4 regions of the Martinezella sp. CNPSo 3795 genome follow, and region 2 is predicted to be linked to each of the others. Evidence: riboswitches for the same ligand, from Rfam matches in the RefSeq annotation. Region 2 holds a riboswitch; each other region holds the start of a gene.

Region 1 (3,994 bases), on a different contig from region 2:
CTCGGTTGTCTCGATATTGCGGTGGTGCCGCGGACTGCAATTGGCGGGCACCAGGAATTGCGTGAACACGTCCAACCTCTGCGGCGGAACAGGGTAGGTCAGGAGCGTTTCATGGGTGAGATCCATCGGGTCGGCATAGTCCCTACTCGCCAGCCTGTGATCGCTCGGTACGGCGAGCACGAGCTCATAGTCGAACACCGGCACATACAGGATACCCGGTGCCTCTATCGGATCCGGAGTGATCAGGATGTCGATCTCGTGGACCATCAGCGCTGACACACCGCCGGCTGCGAATGAGGTCGTCAGCTCCAGGTCTACCTGAGGCCAGTCCACGAGGTAGGGTTTTGTAACCCCCATCAGCCATTGATGGCATGGATGACATTCCATACCGATCTTCAAAGAACCTCGCTGCCCCTGACGATAGTCCGTCAGGACATGTTCGGCCCTCTCGATCTGCGGCAGGACACGCTGCGCCACCGAGACGACGTAGCGGCCGGCCTGTGTGAGACGGAGATTGCGACCGTCCTTCTCCCACATCGCCACGCCATAGCGGTCTTCGAGCTTTCGGATCGTATGGCTGAGCGCGGACTGGGTCACGTTCAGCCGTTCCGCGGCTGCGGTCAGACTTCCCAGGCGATCCACTTCGAGCAGGATCGATAAATGCTGACGGTCAAGCATGAGCGTACCCGTCCTCGCTTCGGGAGAGTTCTACCGCTGGGGCGGCCTCGCGTATGTTAATCGGCCGGCTGTCTTCGCCGACCGCCACCATGTTGAAGAATCCAGTGGCGGTAATGGATCTTTCGCCTGTAAGCAGATTCTCCGACCAGAGCTTTGTCTCAACAAGCATCGAGCTGTGACCCACACGTTCGATACGTGCCTCCGCCTCGACGATCTCCCCGATCTCAATGGGTCTCGCAAAGTCGACACGCTCGGATGATGCCAGGACCACCAGCTTGCCGGAGTAGCGCGATGCTTCCACGAAGGCGGCCTTCGTCATGAAGGAGATGGCCTCGCCCCCGAACATCCGCCCGACACTGTTTGCCTGATCCGGAAAAACGATATCCACCATCTTGACGCCCGCCGTCGAAAGCGGCGTCTCCATGGGCAGGAGTTCCCGCAGGAAGAAATCGCCGGCCCCCTGGCCTTCGGGAATTGCCACCATATTAAAGATGCCGCGAGTGCAGGCATGTCGCTGATGCCCTACAACTGTCTCCGCGAACATCTCCACCTCGACCGTCAGAGACCGACGTCCGGCTCTGACCGGTATCGCCGAAAATTCAACGATGTGGCCGACACGTGCCGGCTGCTTGAAATCGATGCGCTCGCACGAGGCCGTCACGAAGGGGACGCGTCCGAAGCGGCTGGCCGCTATGAATGCGACGCGGTCCATGAAAGCAAGGCCAGCTCCGCCAAACAGCGTTCCGTGATGGTTCGTATCTCCGGGAAAAACGATGTCTATGAGACTGGTCGCCAGCGCTTGCTGGCCAGTTGTTTTGATCGTCGGTGTCATCCGCACTTCCATCAGGTTGAGACGGGGCGGACGCATGACGCAGGGCGAACGGCAGGGCATGCCGATCGCGCAAAGCGGCACACCGGGACACCCCGCCCGTGGACGTTATCTATCGCGGCAGGTCTCCTGGCTTGCGGGTCATCGCTGACGTTCGTCTTCCCGAGGCGTCTTCCTCAGTGACATGTTGAACGACAACTCTCCGCCTACAGTTGCGGGGGCAGCTCCGGTATGGATGCATGACACATCGTCACCAAATTCCCTCTTAGCTCCGGATTTCGACATCCGCAGAACCACGACGGGCACACCATGCCTTGGCGAGAGCGCAGCCGTCAACCATATAACGACATCTTTATATGACTTGGTACATGGTTTATTGGGGTAGAACGCGAAGCCAATGTCTGACTTTATTGGCAAAGGGTGCACCCTACAGTGACCCGAACGCACCGTAAAACCATTTTAGAAACAAGAGCGAACAGACAGGCCTACAATTCTCAGGACGACCGCCTTGAAAGGAGCCGAACTTACGAGCCTCTACTGGTGCCAGCCCTTACAGGTCAGAAGTACACTTTCATCAATGGCTTAGAGATCCAAGCCATGATTTTTGTCACTGCCCCTCCATTTCAGCCGCCACTTCCTTAGCCAACCCAACAAAGACCAGCGCCGCCGCGCTTCGGTAAGCGTCCTTACGTTGCATCAGAACAGCGGTCCGCTGCAAGCGCACGGGATCAAGCGCAACGGCGACCAGGTCCTGATGGGCGAATGCGATTGTTGCGGGCAAGAGTGTCGACAGCCTCGTTCTGCGGACGATTTCGATCACCGCACTAATCGAGTTGGCCTCTATCTGTACTTTCGGGTGAATATCGTGCTGGCGGCAGAAGCGATCGATCTGTTCGCGCGTAGCGAACTCCGCGCTGAGTAGCACCAATGACTCGGTGCTCAGGGCCTGTAGTCCGATTGACGTTTCACTCGCCAGAGGATGCCCGGTGCTGACGACCAGGGCGAGGGTCTCCACCAGCAGGGGGTCCAGATCGATGTCCGGTGTCAGTGTGCCGGAAAACGCGATTCCGACATCGACCTCATCAGCGAGAAGCAATTCCTCCATATGCTCCTGGGAAATCTCCCGCACGTTGAGGAAGATGTTCGGGTAACGACTGTGGAACGCCTCGACGAGAGGGCCGACCAGATATGTCGTGAACGTTGGCGTCACTGCAACGCGCAACGTACCACGGCTGAGATCGCTCACGTCGTGGATAGCGCGCTTGGCTTCCCGAAACTCCTGCGATGCGCGGCGCACGTATTGCAGATAGACCTCTCCGGAATCCGTCAATCGGGTCGTGCGCCCCGATCGGTCGAACAATTGCACGCCGAGGCTTTCCTCCATCAACCTGACCTGCTGCGAAAGCGCCGGTTGCGAGACATGCAGGGCCTCTGCGGCCCGTGTGAAGCTCTGATGCTCCGCGACTGCGAGAAAATAACGAACCTGTCGGGCGAGCATGTCAAAACCTATAAGATTATCTAATCCACCTCATAATAAACGAGACTTTTACATTATGCCATGCCTTCCGTAGCCTTCATATCAACAGATCGAGACACGGAGATTGCAGCGATGAAAGACATTATTGACGGCTTTCTGAAGTTCCAGAGGGAGGCCTTTCCTGAACGGGTTAAGCTGTTCAAGGATCTGGCAAATCAGCAGAACCCGCGGGCTCTGTTCATTTCCTGCTCGGACAGCCGCCTGGTGCCTGAACTGGTTACCCAGCGCGAGCCGGGCGACCTCTTCGTCATCCGAAACGCAGGCAACATCGTCCCGTCCTACGGCCCCGAGCCGGGTGGCGTTTCCGCCTCGGTCGAATACGCCGTCGCGGCGTTGCAGGTCTCCGACATCGTGATCTGTGGCCACTCCGACTGCGGCGCGATGACCGCCATCGCGACGTGCAGGTGCCTCGACCACATGCCCGCCGTGGCCAGTTGGTTGCGCTATGCAGACTCTGCCCGCGTCGTGAACGAAGCCCGCCGGCACCAGGATCAGCCCGCCAAGGTCGCATCGATGGTGCGCGAAAACGTGATCGCCCAGCTCGCCAATATCCAGACGCACCCGTCGGTGCGGCTGGCCCTAGAAGAGGGGCGCGTCGCGCTGCATGGCTGGATTTACGACATCGCGAGCGGACTTATCGAAGCCTTTGATGGCAGCAGGGGTTCCTTCGTCTCCCTTGCGGACAATCCCGACGTCCAGGCCATCAAATACCAAGCCAGGCGCGTTGCCTGAACCCTGTATCCCAACCAAGGAGAGAATGCCAATGCTACAGTCCCAAGCCACACAAACCGCTCGCCAGGACCTGACGGACGTCATCCTCGCATCGAAGCTCAAGAAAGACCTGACCTACGCCCAGATCACTGAGGGCACCGGCCTGTCGGAAGCCTTCGTTACCGCCGCCCTGCTCGGCCAGCACCCGCTACCGGCGGACGCTGCCAAGGCCGTGGGCA
Region 2 (3,994 bases):
TCGGTCAGCTCATAGACCTTGATGCCGAAGGGGGCGAGCGTTTCCGGAGTTACCTCGCCGCCGACCTTCATGCCGTAGTTCCAGCCGGCAAAGAAGAAATCCGCATTGGCGCCGAGCAGCACCTCTTTGCTCGGATATTTCGGCGACAGCTCCGGCAGTTCCCTCACGCCGTCACGCAGCTTCTCATCCAGCGTCTTCCAGCCGGAAATGCCGGTATAGCCGACCATGCGGTCCTGTAGCTTCAGCGCCAACATCATCTCGGTCAGGTTGACGTCGTTGGAAACGGCCCGCTCCGGCGCTTTGTCGAAGGTCACATCGCGATTGCAGCTGCGCACGGTGACAGGCTCGGCGAGCGTCGTGCCCGCAAACAGGCTTCCGATAAGCAAGGCCGCGGCAGACAGGGACATGCGAGAAAACATGAATAACTCCAATGATCGTATTATCGAAGGGAAAAGGAAAAGCGCTGCGGGCCGCCGTCGGTGTGATGCAGCCGCGTACCAACCCTGAAAGCGTTCGAGACATGCTCCACAGTCAGGACTTCGGCAGGTTCGCCGTGGCCCATAAGCCGCCCGCAATCCATGACGGCGATCTGCGTCGCAAAATCAGCAGCGAGATTGATATCGTGCAGCGTCGTGATGATCGTCGGGCCGAGTCTCTTGAGTAGCTCAAGAATCTCGAGCTGATGGCGGATGTCGAGGTGATTGGTCGGCTCGTCGAGGATGATGAGTTCCGGCTCCTGTGCCAAGGCGCGGGCGATCAGCGTCCGTTGCTTCTCACCACCCGACAGCGACGCGAATTGCCGCTGTGCCAAAGACTCCAGTTCCAGACGGGCAAGCGCCTTGGTCGTGACCTCATGGTCGCGATCGCTCCAGCGTGCCATGCCCTTGCGGTGCGGGATGCGGCCCATCAACACCACGTCCCGCACGCTGAAGGGAAAATCACCTGGCGTCTCCTGCGGCACGACGGCGATGCGCTGCGCCGCCTCCCGCGGACCTATGGACCAAAGATCGATGCCGTCGAGACGCACCGAACCTCGCTGCGGCTTGAGGCCGCGATAGAGGCAGCGCAGCAAGGTCGACTTGCCGGCTCCATTCGGACCGATGATCGCAAGCCGGGCGCCGGCCTCGACTGATAGCGTGATGCCACTGATGATCGGCATTCCCTTCTGGGGACCCCAGCTGATGCCGTCTGCTTCCAGTCGTGCGCTTCGTTCGGACATGACCCGGCTCCTATTGCAATACGACCAGCTGGCGTTCGGCTGATACGATGGCGGCGGGAATGCGCGCGAGGGTCTTGCCTGCCAGCGCTCTCGGGCGTTCGCTTTCGCGGGTCAGCCCATCGGGGCGATCCCGATAAAGCTTCGCGAAGGAGACGAGCGCACCGATATCGCTCGCATCCTCGATGTCACCGAAGAGGTACGTCGACTTTGGCGTGGCCTGGAAAGCGACCGTGCACGGCCGTTCGCAGCCCGCCATACAGACGCTGCCCTCCAGGCTGAAATCATCTGCGAGTGCGGCGTCAGCCTGGGAGATCGCCATCTGCAGATGTTTCAGGAGTTCGAGGCCCGGCCGGCACGGTTTGCCGACATGACGGCAGTTGGTGCACACGGTGATCCGGTGCGTCGCCTCTTTTGTATTATCCATGAGATGCCTCCCGGAGATTTCGCCGGAGGCACAGTCAAGATGGGGCCAGCGGACGCAGCGGCGCCCTCGCCCAACCACTGATTTTCCATCGGAACACCCCGTCCGTTGCGGTTGATATCGTCGATGGCAGGTCTCCTGGCTCGCGGGTCACAACTCGTTCGCGCCTTCCCGGCTTGACGCCAGTGGCATATTGCGAACGCGCTCTCCGCTTACAGTTGCGGGGGCAGCCACGGTCTTGGCCCCTGATGGGTAATCCGCACCGTGTTCCCTTTTCAGCCGCCATCCGGATCGATCCGAAAGCAGCACCATCGGCGGTATTCATGTCATAGAAAGCGGATGCGGGCAACGGGGATGTCATATGCGCTTTCATTTGTCCTGGAGCTTCGGCCTGAGTAGGCAATCGTTACGTTATTACATAACAAATGACAAGCCATTATCTCCGCTCGAGGCCGCAACTGCGATATGCATATGCGGCAGCACTCAATCGCGATCCAGAATGAAAGAAACCGCAGGGCTGTCAGACCGCCTTGCACTGAGGATGAAAACGCTCCGCGACGCTCTCTGCCGCCGCATAGGCCTGCGTCACGATCTCAGGCACCAGATCGATGTCGGGGAGACTTCCAAGTCCCAGGGGACCAATCGCAAAAAGCCCGTCTGTCGTACGCCCGTTGACCTCAAGCGAGCCTGTCGCGTCCACGGCGAGACCGAGGCCAAGCTCGTCCGGCACCGCGAGACCGGCATCGATGAGGCTACGCAGCAAGGGTGCATTCAAATCCGGCGCCTGGCACCGACAATCGATTACGTCGTCGGCATAGAGCTGCTCGGTCTCCTGCCGGCCAGCCGGCTTCAAAACCAGCCCGGTCGGCGTGCGGCGGATAAAATGACCGCGCCGCAGCAGCGTATTGCCCTCGGCAAGCTCCTGATTGAGGCGTACATGCAGCGCCTCGGGAAGCCGATTGCGATGGCTGTCATAAAGCGCCCGCAAATGGCGGTTGAACTGCTGCTTCTGCCCGGCTGGCAGAGATCGCCAAAGCGAGCGCGCATGCTTGCGCAAGCCGTTCATGACGGATTGCCAGCTCTGGCCGTTCGCCTCCGCCTCGACGCAAGCCTTGCGGACGAAGCGGACGATCTCGCTGAGCTTGCCGGGCATCTCGTCGGCAGGGAAAACCGGATCGGCATTGTTGCGTGTGTGGCTCTGCGGCAGAAAGCCTCGCCGCGAAACAATGGTGATCTGCCCCGTATAGCCGTTCTCACGCATCTGCAGCAGCCGATCGACGACGCGCAGGCCGCTTCCGAGCAGGATCGTATGCGGTCGCGACACGAGACGGCGCGCCCGCACCGTCGTCGGCACGGTCACGAGATCGCTGGCCTGGAATTCGTGATCGCTAATGCCATAGCCTGTCGCCAGCACCACCATGTCGAAAGGCGCATTGGCGGCGCCATCGCTTTCCACTACGAAACGGCCGCCCCGAACACGCCGAAGCCCGAAGACCGTCTCGCTGCTGACCTGCACCGCCACATCCCGCCGTGACGAGAAGGCTTCCGAAAAGCGCTGATAGACGTAGTCGCTGAAAATGCTCTTCGGTACGAAGATCTGCAAAAAACCGGGTATGGCGGCGGGGACGGCGCTGCGGAAAGGCGCATTACCGCAAAGCCATTGATTGAAGTCGTCGGGATCTCCCGCGGAAACGGAAAGATCGCGAACACGGCTGTTGAGAATTTCACTGCTATGTCCGGAGGCGAGCGCCTGTCCGCCGCTGACGGTGGAATTAGGATCGAAAAGCTGCAGATGGAAGGGAAAGCGAACCGTCTTCATCAGGGCGATCGCCATCATCATGCCGGAAAAACCGCGCCCGATCACGGCAATGCGAGGCATCGCATAAGGCCGCGCTGTCGCGTTCGTCCTGGCGGAAAAGAATCCCTGAACCGTCATATCAACTCCTGGGGCGAGAGGTGGTCGATCATGCCTTTCTTGGGCTTGCTGACTTCACAGGTCCGGAAACACAGAGCCGATATCCGGGCCTCGGCAACCTTGGGACTGCGGCCGACAGAACGCACGAAAGCCGCTTCCGTTCTCAATACGCGTCGCGCTTCTTCAATCAGGACCCTTCCAAAATGAAAGATGCGACAGGCAGGTCCAACTCTGATCCAACACCAGATGCCTGCAATCAGCCGCCATATGATTACTTCGTCAAAAGCCATCAGGCAGCAGAATTATTGCCATTGTCTACTTATTTAGTCGTATATGAAAGCGCGAAAACGCTCCGCTAGCAAGTGCTTTCTTGTCCGGGCGGAATAGGGTCGACGAAGCTGCGGTACAGAAAACGGCGGGCGACCGGACACTCCCTTCG
Region 3 (3,994 bases), on a different contig from region 2:
TTCCGGCTTCTATCTGCCGATGTTCTGGTCGAGCCGCGCCAAGCTCACCAACACAGCCGATATGATCCGCCTCATCATCCGCGACGAAGCCGTGCATGGCTATTACATCGGCTACAAATTTCAGCGCGGGCTTGAGCGGCTTTCGGACGAGCAACGCCAGGAGATCAAGGACTTTGCCTTCGATCTTCTGCTGGAGCTTTATGACAACGAGGCTAAATATACCGAAGCGCTCTATGACGGCGTCGGGCTAACAGAAGACGTCAAGAAGTTCTTGCATTACAACGCCAACAAGGCGCTGATGAACCTCGGCTACGAGGCGCTCTTCCCCGCCGAAGCCTGCAAGGTCAACCCGGCCATCCTCTCGGCGTTGTCGCCGAATGCGGATGAGAACCACGACTTCTTTTCTGGCTCGGGCTCGTCCTATGTGATCGGCAAGGCGGTCGCCACAGAGGATGAGGATTGGAATTTCTGAGCAGCGCTTTAAGTCCGCCATCCAGTCGAAGGTTGCATCGATCAAGCAAATTGAGGCGGGATATTTCGATTTACCGATGAATCGGCGGATCCAGGACAAGGGAGACTATGGTCCTCTTGGCCCGTTTTCGCGATATAGCGTGACCGGCCACACAAGGGTGAGCGGCCGGTCGCACGTTTCAATGAATGGCCAAACGACCCGACGCGCGTGATGTCGGAACAATGCGCTCGACGACTGCGCCGAACACAAGGCCTAATGTGCCCCACATCAGTATCTGAGCAACCATCGACGCGACGCGGAACTTCCAGAGCAAATCGGCCGGGAAGCCTTCCGGAACTTCATTGATCCCTGGCAGAAGCTGTCCAGCGAGAAAGACAACCGCAAAGTAAACGGCGGTTACGATAAACGTCGCATTCCAGGCTCCCCAACGAGCTATCAAGCCGCTGCGAAGTTTTGCTGCGAAGATCATGCTGATGACGGAGATCAGGATCATGCCGAAGTAAAGTTCGGTTCGAGGAGCGATCGTTTCAGGATTGCCGATCGATGGCGGATTTGCCGGATACTTGATATTCGGCACGAGATAGACCGAAATGAAACCCGTCAGGGCAACCAGGGCGGCAGAAACCCGTGGGGAGGCCGTGCCACCAAAGCGTCCGTAGGAAAACGCGAAGGTCAGTGCGAACAATCCGCCGAAAGCCGTGCAGTAGACCATGACGCCCGTCAATAGGCCCCAACTGGCCTGCATCGGTCGGCTGACGAGTTCCGGCTCTTCAGATGGCATGGCCATGCCCTTAGCCATCTCTTCTTTCGCCTTTGCCTCATCCATCTGCGATTCAAAAGCGATCGCACGGTCTACCTGCGGTTCTCCGTAGAGCTTCAAAAAGCCAAAACTGATAAGTCCGGCGATGATGCCGACAAGCATCCCGCGAACGAGTAAATCTCTTACCATTTAAAGGTCCCTCTTAGTGGCAGGGAAAACCGAGCAGATGGCGACCGTCATGCACCCATTCATGGACATACATGCCATGGATGATTGACGTTGCGCCTTCTTCGGCGCCGACAAAGTAAATCGCCAGCAGGCAGAGAAGGCCAGCAAAAATTGCCCACGGGACAATATCCCGCAATGGTATGGGAAGAGCAGGTGAAACGGTTGGTGCGAAAGCAGCGCTTGTCATGGTGAACTCCTGGGGATTGCGCGTCCTGGGTTGGTACATGCCTATTCAGGTTGAGGGTCTGGCTCGCGATACAGCCCCATAGGGCCGCATCTCTTACAGTGGCGCGACCGCGCCGGATTTTCACCGGCTTCCTCGACCTTGAAGATGCAAGACCACCATGAGACCAAGGCTGGCGGAGTGTCAATATCGGCAGCTTAAGAAGGGCGCTTGTAGTATTGGGCAGAGACGCTGTACGCCATTGATTTTCTAATTTTGCGCGCGTCCGCATTGCCGCGTCGGATTGGATTTTTGCCGGAAGCTGCGATATAAATCGTCATCGACGTTTCATCGGGTGACTCGAGATGATCAACCGCCGCCAGTTTCCGCTACGTGCCTCCGCGCCGGCCTTTGCAGCTGCCTGGGTACTGATCATCGCCGGTGCCAGTGTCGCCCTCAGCACGGTTTTTGCCTGCATCACGCCTTTTGTGGCATTGGCTACTGTCTCAGTAATCATGCTGCCGCGCCGGATGGCTTTCACTGCTGTGCTGCTCGCCTGGTTAGCCAACCAGATGGTTGGGTATTTTATTCTTGGCTATCCGCGTAATTGGGACAGCTATGCATGGGGCATCGCCATCGGCTTCGCAGCCCTGGCGGCGTTCCTGGCAGCCACGCTTGTCGCGCGGGTCAAATCTGCAGCTTCCTCGCTTGGGCTGCGGCTTTCGCTGCCGCACTGGTCGCTTACGAAGGCATCCTTTTTGCCGCCACGGCATTTCTTCCTTCTGGAGACGGTGCCTTTTCCTTATCCATCATCGCAAAGGTCGTGCTGATCAATCTAGTGGCTGCCGCCGGCTTGGTGTGCTTGAACGGCGTTGCGGCGATTGCCCGCATTCTCGTCGTCAGGCCGGTGTTACATTTGGCGCGCTAGCAAGCCGCGAACATCTATCGTTTGATTTCTCCCGGCGGTGCTTGCGCCCGGCCAACCGGAAATGCGGCTCCTGCCACTTGATCGAGCGGAATAATGTTCCATTGATCGGCACGGCCAACGGCATTCCTCTTAGAGCGCAGGATTTCGCACTAATCTTGTTCTGTCCCCAAGAAGTCTGATCGGCCGCGTTCGCGCGGAGTGAACGGGTTTCACCCTTTAAGGAAGATCGAGAGCTCCCGAGCCACCGTTTCCGGATCCTCCCGCTGTGGGAAGTGCCCGACGTTCTGAAGGACAATCCGGTCGAAGGGACCGGAAAACTTCTTGTGCAGATCTTCTGACAATTCCGGCGGATTGACACCGTCATCCATGCCCTGAAAATAAACCGTGGGGAGAGAAAGGGATCGCGTCTCCCTGATACGGTCTTCGAGCCAGACGCTTTGCGGATCGGGCTCGGCTTCGCCCCACCTAACTCTGTAGCTGTGGAGGGTAATGGCTACCCAGTCCGGATTGTCGAAGGATTTCGATACGGCGGCGAACGTCTCCTCGTCGAACCAGCCGTCGGGGCTCCAGTTTTCCCATTGAAGCCGCGCGAAGCCGTGCGGATCCTTCTTGATTGCGTCGGCGCCGCGCTTCGTTGCCATGAACCAATGATACCAATAGCGCTGCGCCTGCCGGAAGGGCGGCATCTTCAGTCCGCCCATGCGCGGTAGCGAGGAAAGAAGCGCCATCCTATCGACCCGGTCCGGCCATCCAATGGCAAGAGCTTCGGCGATATTCGAGCCCCAGTCGTGACCGACGACGGAGAACCTCTCGATGCCGAGACCGTCCATGAGGGCGATCGCATCCATTGCGAGAACCGCGCCGTTCGCGGTGCGCAACGCCTTGTCGTTCCGGAAAACGGTTCCGCCGAAGCCGCGAAGGTAAGGCGCAATGAGGCGAAGGTTTCGGTCCTGCAGGTTTGACGACACAGCCTTCCAAGTGGAGGCGTCGTCGGGCCATCCATGCAACAGGAGAACGGGATAGCCGCCGCGTGCTCCGGATTCGTCGAACGCAATCTGCAGGTCGCGAATGTCGAGGTGCGGCATGACGATACTCCTGGTTCGACTAAGCAACACATAGGGCCGGCGCTTGGTTCCGGTGAATGGAACATTACAGCGCCACCTTGGTTGATGCCCTGGGCGGTGACGCCCGCACGTCGAAGGCCGCAGCCATGAAATTCCAGCACCGATTTCCGATCAGCCGACGATCCGTACTTGCGGAAGCAAGCGCGACGCTCGCGGCGCCGGTCTTTTCAAGCGTCGTCTGGTCGATTTCGAACATGCAGGAGGACACGCAAATGGACGATCCCACAACGAAGTACCCGAAGCCGCCGTTCCAGAAGCAGAGCCAGCCGTTTCCCGGCCTTGCCGGCAAGATGAACCCCAAGCCGGATCATGGCGAGAT
Region 4 (3,994 bases), on a different contig from region 2:
TGATCTCCTGCCGGCCAAACCCCTGCCCGCGCCGGACGTGACGATCGCGCTCGCGCAGATGTGCAGCGGGCCGCGGCAGACGCTCGTTTCGCTCATGGCCGACGTCGACCCAGTCGTCACTGCCTCGACCCCGCAATCGAAGCCGGGCGAGATCAACGAGCTGAATTACCAGGATTTCTAGAGTATCTTCGCTTTTCCTCAAATCGCGAAAACGCTCTATCTTCTTGTTTGTTTACGCATTCCGGACGGAAAACCGCTGCGCACCTGGAAATGCTCTACGCCTCGATCTGCACATCCGTCTTCGGACGCGAACAGCAGGCGAGGATATAGCCCTCGTCGATCTCGTCATCGAGGATGCCGCCATTGTGGCTCATCTCGACTTCGCCGGAGAGCTTCATGACCCGGCATGTCCCGCAAAGACCGGATTCGCAGGCGGCACCGATGCGCACGCCGGCGCCACGGGCCGCCTGAAGCACGGTTTGTCCCGCTGCGCAGGCCACATCCTTGCCCGCCATGGTGAAACGGATCGTGGTCGCCGCCTCGCCCGATGCATCATCGGAAACTTCTGCGAGCGGTGTCGCCGCATTGGCCGGCTGGAAGCTTTCCTGATGGTAGCGCGACATGTCGAAGCCATGGGCTTCGAGCATGGAGCGCACGGCGTCCATGAAGACTTCCGGGCCGCAGCAGAAGATCGTCCGGTCCATGAAATCCGGCGCCAGCAGACCGATCTTCGCCTTGTCGATGCGGCCCTTCAAACCCGACCAGAGATCGGTGCGGCCGCAGCCCTCGACGATGAAGCCGAGGTTGAGGCTCGGCATGAAGCGGGCGAGATATTCGAGTTCGGAGCGGAAGATGATATCCGTCGGGCTGCGCGAACAGTTGACAAAGGTAATATCAGACAATGGTGCGATATCGGACATATACCGCGTCATCGACATCATCGGCGTGATCCCGGAGCCGGCCGAGACGAAGAGATATTTCTCGCCGGGATGGCGGATATGGCTGAAATCGCCGAGCGGGCCGAAAGCCTTGATGCGCATGCCGGGCTTCAGGTTCTCGAACATCCAGCGCGTGCCGATGCTGTCCTTCTGCGCCTTCACCGTCACGGCGACCGAGAAGGGCCGCGACGGCGTCGACGACAGCGTATAGGTGCGCATGACCGGCTCCGGAGCCGTCGGCAGCTCCAGCGTCACGAACTGTCCCGGCAGATAGCGGAACCAGTTGTCCTTGTCCGAGCGGAACGTGAAGGTCATCACGTCGGGCGCTTCGGGCGTGACCGAGAGGCATTCGAGCACATGCTGCCTGTCGTTCCAGGGCTGCATCTGGTCGAGGTGTCGATGCGGGTAGGAGACGGTCATGTTCATACTCAGGCAACCGCAGACAGCTTGGCCTGGTCGCCCTGCAGCCGGTTGATCATGAACGTCGTGTACCATTCGACGAACTGCATGACTCCCCCTTCATGGACCTCCGAATAGGGACCGGGCTCATAGGCCGGCGAGCGGATGCCGAAGGCGTTTTCCTCGACGATGCGGCGGTCCTGATCGTTGGTTTCGGTCCAGACGTGGGTCAGCTCTTCCAGATTGTAGTCGACACCTTCGACGGCATCCTTATGGACGAGCCACTTCGTGGTGACGGCGGTTTCCTCGGCGCTGATCGGCAGGACACGGAAGGAAATCGCGTGGTCGCCGAGCATGTGGTTCCACGTCGTCGGGTAGTGGAACAGCAGCATGGTGCCGATGCCGTTGATCGTCACGTCAGATGAAAGCGGCCGCCTGACGGCATTCTGGCCGGACATGGTGTAGCTCTCGGCCCCTTCGATCAGCGGCATGCGGGCGGCGCGGAACTGTCCATCCGGCGAGATCTTGAACTCGCTCGGCAGGCCGGCAGCTTCGCAGCGCTGCCAGTGTTCAGCGATAACGGGGTCGTTCATCGCGCCCTGCACGCCGGTGACGGTCGGAGCCTCCGGGAAGGTGCGGCAAAGTTCCGGGTGATTGGCCGCGCAATGGTAGCATTCGCGGTTGTTTTCCCAGACGAGCTTCCAATTGCCCTTTTCGATAATGGTGCTCTGGAAGGCGACCTTGGCTTCGCTGATGCGGTGCGGCGCCATGTAGGGCTCGATCGTCGCGCGAACCGGGGCAAAATCGGGAGCGTTCTGCGCGAGGCAGATGAAGATGTAGCCGCCGACGCTTTCGCAGTGAACCGGCTTCAGCGAATACTGGCTCTTGTCGAAATCCTCCGCCATCTGGCGGGCAAAGAGCAGCGAGCCGTCAAGTTCGTAGGTCCACTGGTGATAGGGGCAGACGAGCTTTGCCGAGGAGCCGCGCTCCGTCGTGCAGACGCGTGAGCCGCGATGGCGACAGCTATTGTGGAAGGCGCGGATGACCTGATCGCGGCCGCGGACGATGACGACGGGATAATCGCCGATCTGGACGGTGAAGTAATTGCCCGCACGCGGCACTTCGCAATCATGGCCGATGAAGAGCCAATCGCGATAGTAGATCGTCTCCATGTCGAGCATGAAGTAATCCGGATCGGTGTAGAAGGGTTGCTCCAGACTGAAACCCGTCCGGTGGTTCTTCAGTTGCCGCAGAACTTTGCTGCCGATGTCCATTTGCCTATCCTTAGCAGTACCAGGAGGCGGGCAAAGGACATGCACGGCCGATTGGGAGCGGCCAAAAGCAATGTCCCGACCACCCGCCGCGGTCAGTAAACCTATGTGCCCAAGGCTGGTTTCCGGGCTCTGGAGCGGCCCTGTTTCCAGAGCCCCATGGCACCTTCCCAGGTCGATCGACCCAGTGGCTTTATCCGCCATGCCTCACTCCACCACCGTTGCGGGGGCAGCGCCGGATTTTGACCGGCTTCCCAATTCTCCGTCTCCCTAGCGGACGGCACCTTGAGATTGATGGCATCATAGCTCCCGGCTCCGCCAGCCGCTGCGCTGCAATGCGACATCGGCTCCGAAATTGACGACAGGCGAAACGGGACGCCGGGACGGTTGCGTGCCGTGAGAATATTGACTGGCAATTCAATCGCTTGGGCGCTTGCATTGGAGATGCTGCGAGCATCGCATGTGCGTTCGACCAATGACGCTTTATCCTGATTGCGACAGGTCCGCAAACGGCCGATAATCGGAAGACTAGTTGCGCGGCGGAGAGCGCCGCAGAGCCGCCATCGGGGGCCTTCGGTCCAGCGCGCGATCAAGCTCGGCTCAAGCTCCATAGTCCATCATGTCGCGAAGAGTTTTATAGCGAGATCCGGCATGGCCAAACTCAGATATTTCGACGCTGGGAAGCCCGCCGAGCCCGAACCGGCGCCACCGGTATCGACGACGGGCTACAGCGAATTCCTGCGCACCGGCCGCATCAACCGCAACAGGCCACATTGGCTGGCGGAAGAGCGGGAATATCTTACCCATGAGCAGGTGGCTGTGCGCACGGCACAGAAGCTCAGGGATGCCGGCGAAAAGACCCATGACCGGCTCAACAGCTTCCACAAGTCCATTCGCTTTCCGAAGCTCATCTTTCACCACACGCTGAAGGACACGCCGCATCTCGGCTATTGTCACGTCACCGCGGCGCGGACGCAGTTCGCGCATTATGAGGACGTGAACTGGGCTTTCTATATCGCCAATTTCTTTGCCCGCATCGGCCAGGAAGAGAATTTCTTCGAGGACATCAGCCTCAAATATTCGCGGATGTATTTCGCCGTCGCCATCCATCCGGACAGGCAAGCGGAAGACAAGAAGCTGACGATCAATCGCGACGTCAGAGGCAACGGCGTGCTGTTCCATACCCACGATCCGCAGATCGCCATCCGCAATGTTCTTCTCCTCGGCGCGCGCAACGAGCAGCTTCGCGACATTATTCGCCAGCTTTGACGATTGATCCGAAAACTCGAAGAGCATAAGAAACGGCCTGAACTGCAAGCAGGCAGGCCATGGCACGACACATAGACATTCTCGAACATCCGCAAACGGCGATCGAAGTCGCGACAG

Evidence for each region. A riboswitch is a leader RNA that binds a small molecule or an ion and turns the genes downstream of it on or off. The one in region 2 is predicted to bind cobalamin.
Region 1: linked by a shared signal. The riboswitch ahead of AC13QY_RS30980 (acyl-CoA thioesterase) and the one ahead of AC13QY_RS14320 (DUF1636 family protein) in region 2 are both predicted to bind cobalamin.
Region 3: linked by a shared signal. The riboswitch ahead of AC13QY_RS31405 (CbtB domain-containing protein) and the one ahead of AC13QY_RS14320 (DUF1636 family protein) in region 2 are both predicted to bind cobalamin.
Region 4: linked by a shared signal. The riboswitch ahead of AC13QY_RS21930 (aromatic ring-hydroxylating oxygenase subunit alpha) and the one ahead of AC13QY_RS14320 (DUF1636 family protein) in region 2 are both predicted to bind cobalamin.

The regions. Positions count from the first base shown of each region.
Region 1 is NZ_JBXSOQ010000020.1:48,940-52,933, reverse strand. Features, by position in the region: gene AC13QY_RS30985 (LysR family transcriptional regulator) at 1-678, opposite strand, end outside; gene AC13QY_RS30980 (acyl-CoA thioesterase) at 671-1,510, opposite strand; cobalamin riboswitch at 1,610-1,820, opposite strand; gene cynR (transcriptional regulator CynR) at 2,115-3,005, opposite strand; gene AC13QY_RS30970 (carbonic anhydrase) at 3,117-3,776, shown strand; gene cynS (cyanase) at 3,808-3,994, shown strand, end outside.
Region 2 is NZ_JBXSOQ010000004.1:192,651-196,644, reverse strand. Features, by position in the region: gene AC13QY_RS14330 (ABC transporter substrate-binding protein) at 1-419, opposite strand, end outside; gene AC13QY_RS14325 (ABC transporter ATP-binding protein) at 440-1,219, opposite strand; gene AC13QY_RS14320 (DUF1636 family protein) at 1,230-1,643, opposite strand; cobalamin riboswitch at 1,752-1,968, opposite strand; gene AC13QY_RS14315 (FAD/NAD(P)-binding protein) at 2,161-3,576, opposite strand; gene AC13QY_RS14310 (hypothetical protein) at 3,597-3,914, shown strand.
Region 3 is NZ_JBXSOQ010000022.1:36,623-40,616, reverse strand. Features, by position in the region: gene nrdF (class 1b ribonucleoside-diphosphate reductase subunit beta) at 1-472, shown strand, start outside; gene AC13QY_RS31410 (CbtA family protein) at 651-1,421, opposite strand; gene AC13QY_RS31405 (CbtB domain-containing protein) at 1,435-1,647, opposite strand; cobalamin riboswitch at 1,680-1,803, opposite strand; partial or broken gene AC13QY_RS31400 (hypothetical protein) at 1,989-2,551, shown strand; gene AC13QY_RS31395 (alpha/beta fold hydrolase) at 2,761-3,636, opposite strand; gene AC13QY_RS31390 (SDR family oxidoreductase) at 3,870-3,994, shown strand, end outside.
Region 4 is NZ_JBXSOQ010000008.1:195,554-199,547, reverse strand. Features, by position in the region: gene AC13QY_RS21940 (glycoside hydrolase family 25 protein) at 1-181, shown strand, start outside; gene AC13QY_RS21935 (FAD-binding oxidoreductase) at 276-1,364, opposite strand; gene AC13QY_RS21930 (aromatic ring-hydroxylating oxygenase subunit alpha) at 1,367-2,611, opposite strand; cobalamin riboswitch at 2,708-2,911, opposite strand; gene AC13QY_RS21925 (DUF6656 family protein) at 3,260-3,877, shown strand; gene AC13QY_RS21920 (L-threonylcarbamoyladenylate synthase) at 3,937-3,994, shown strand, end outside.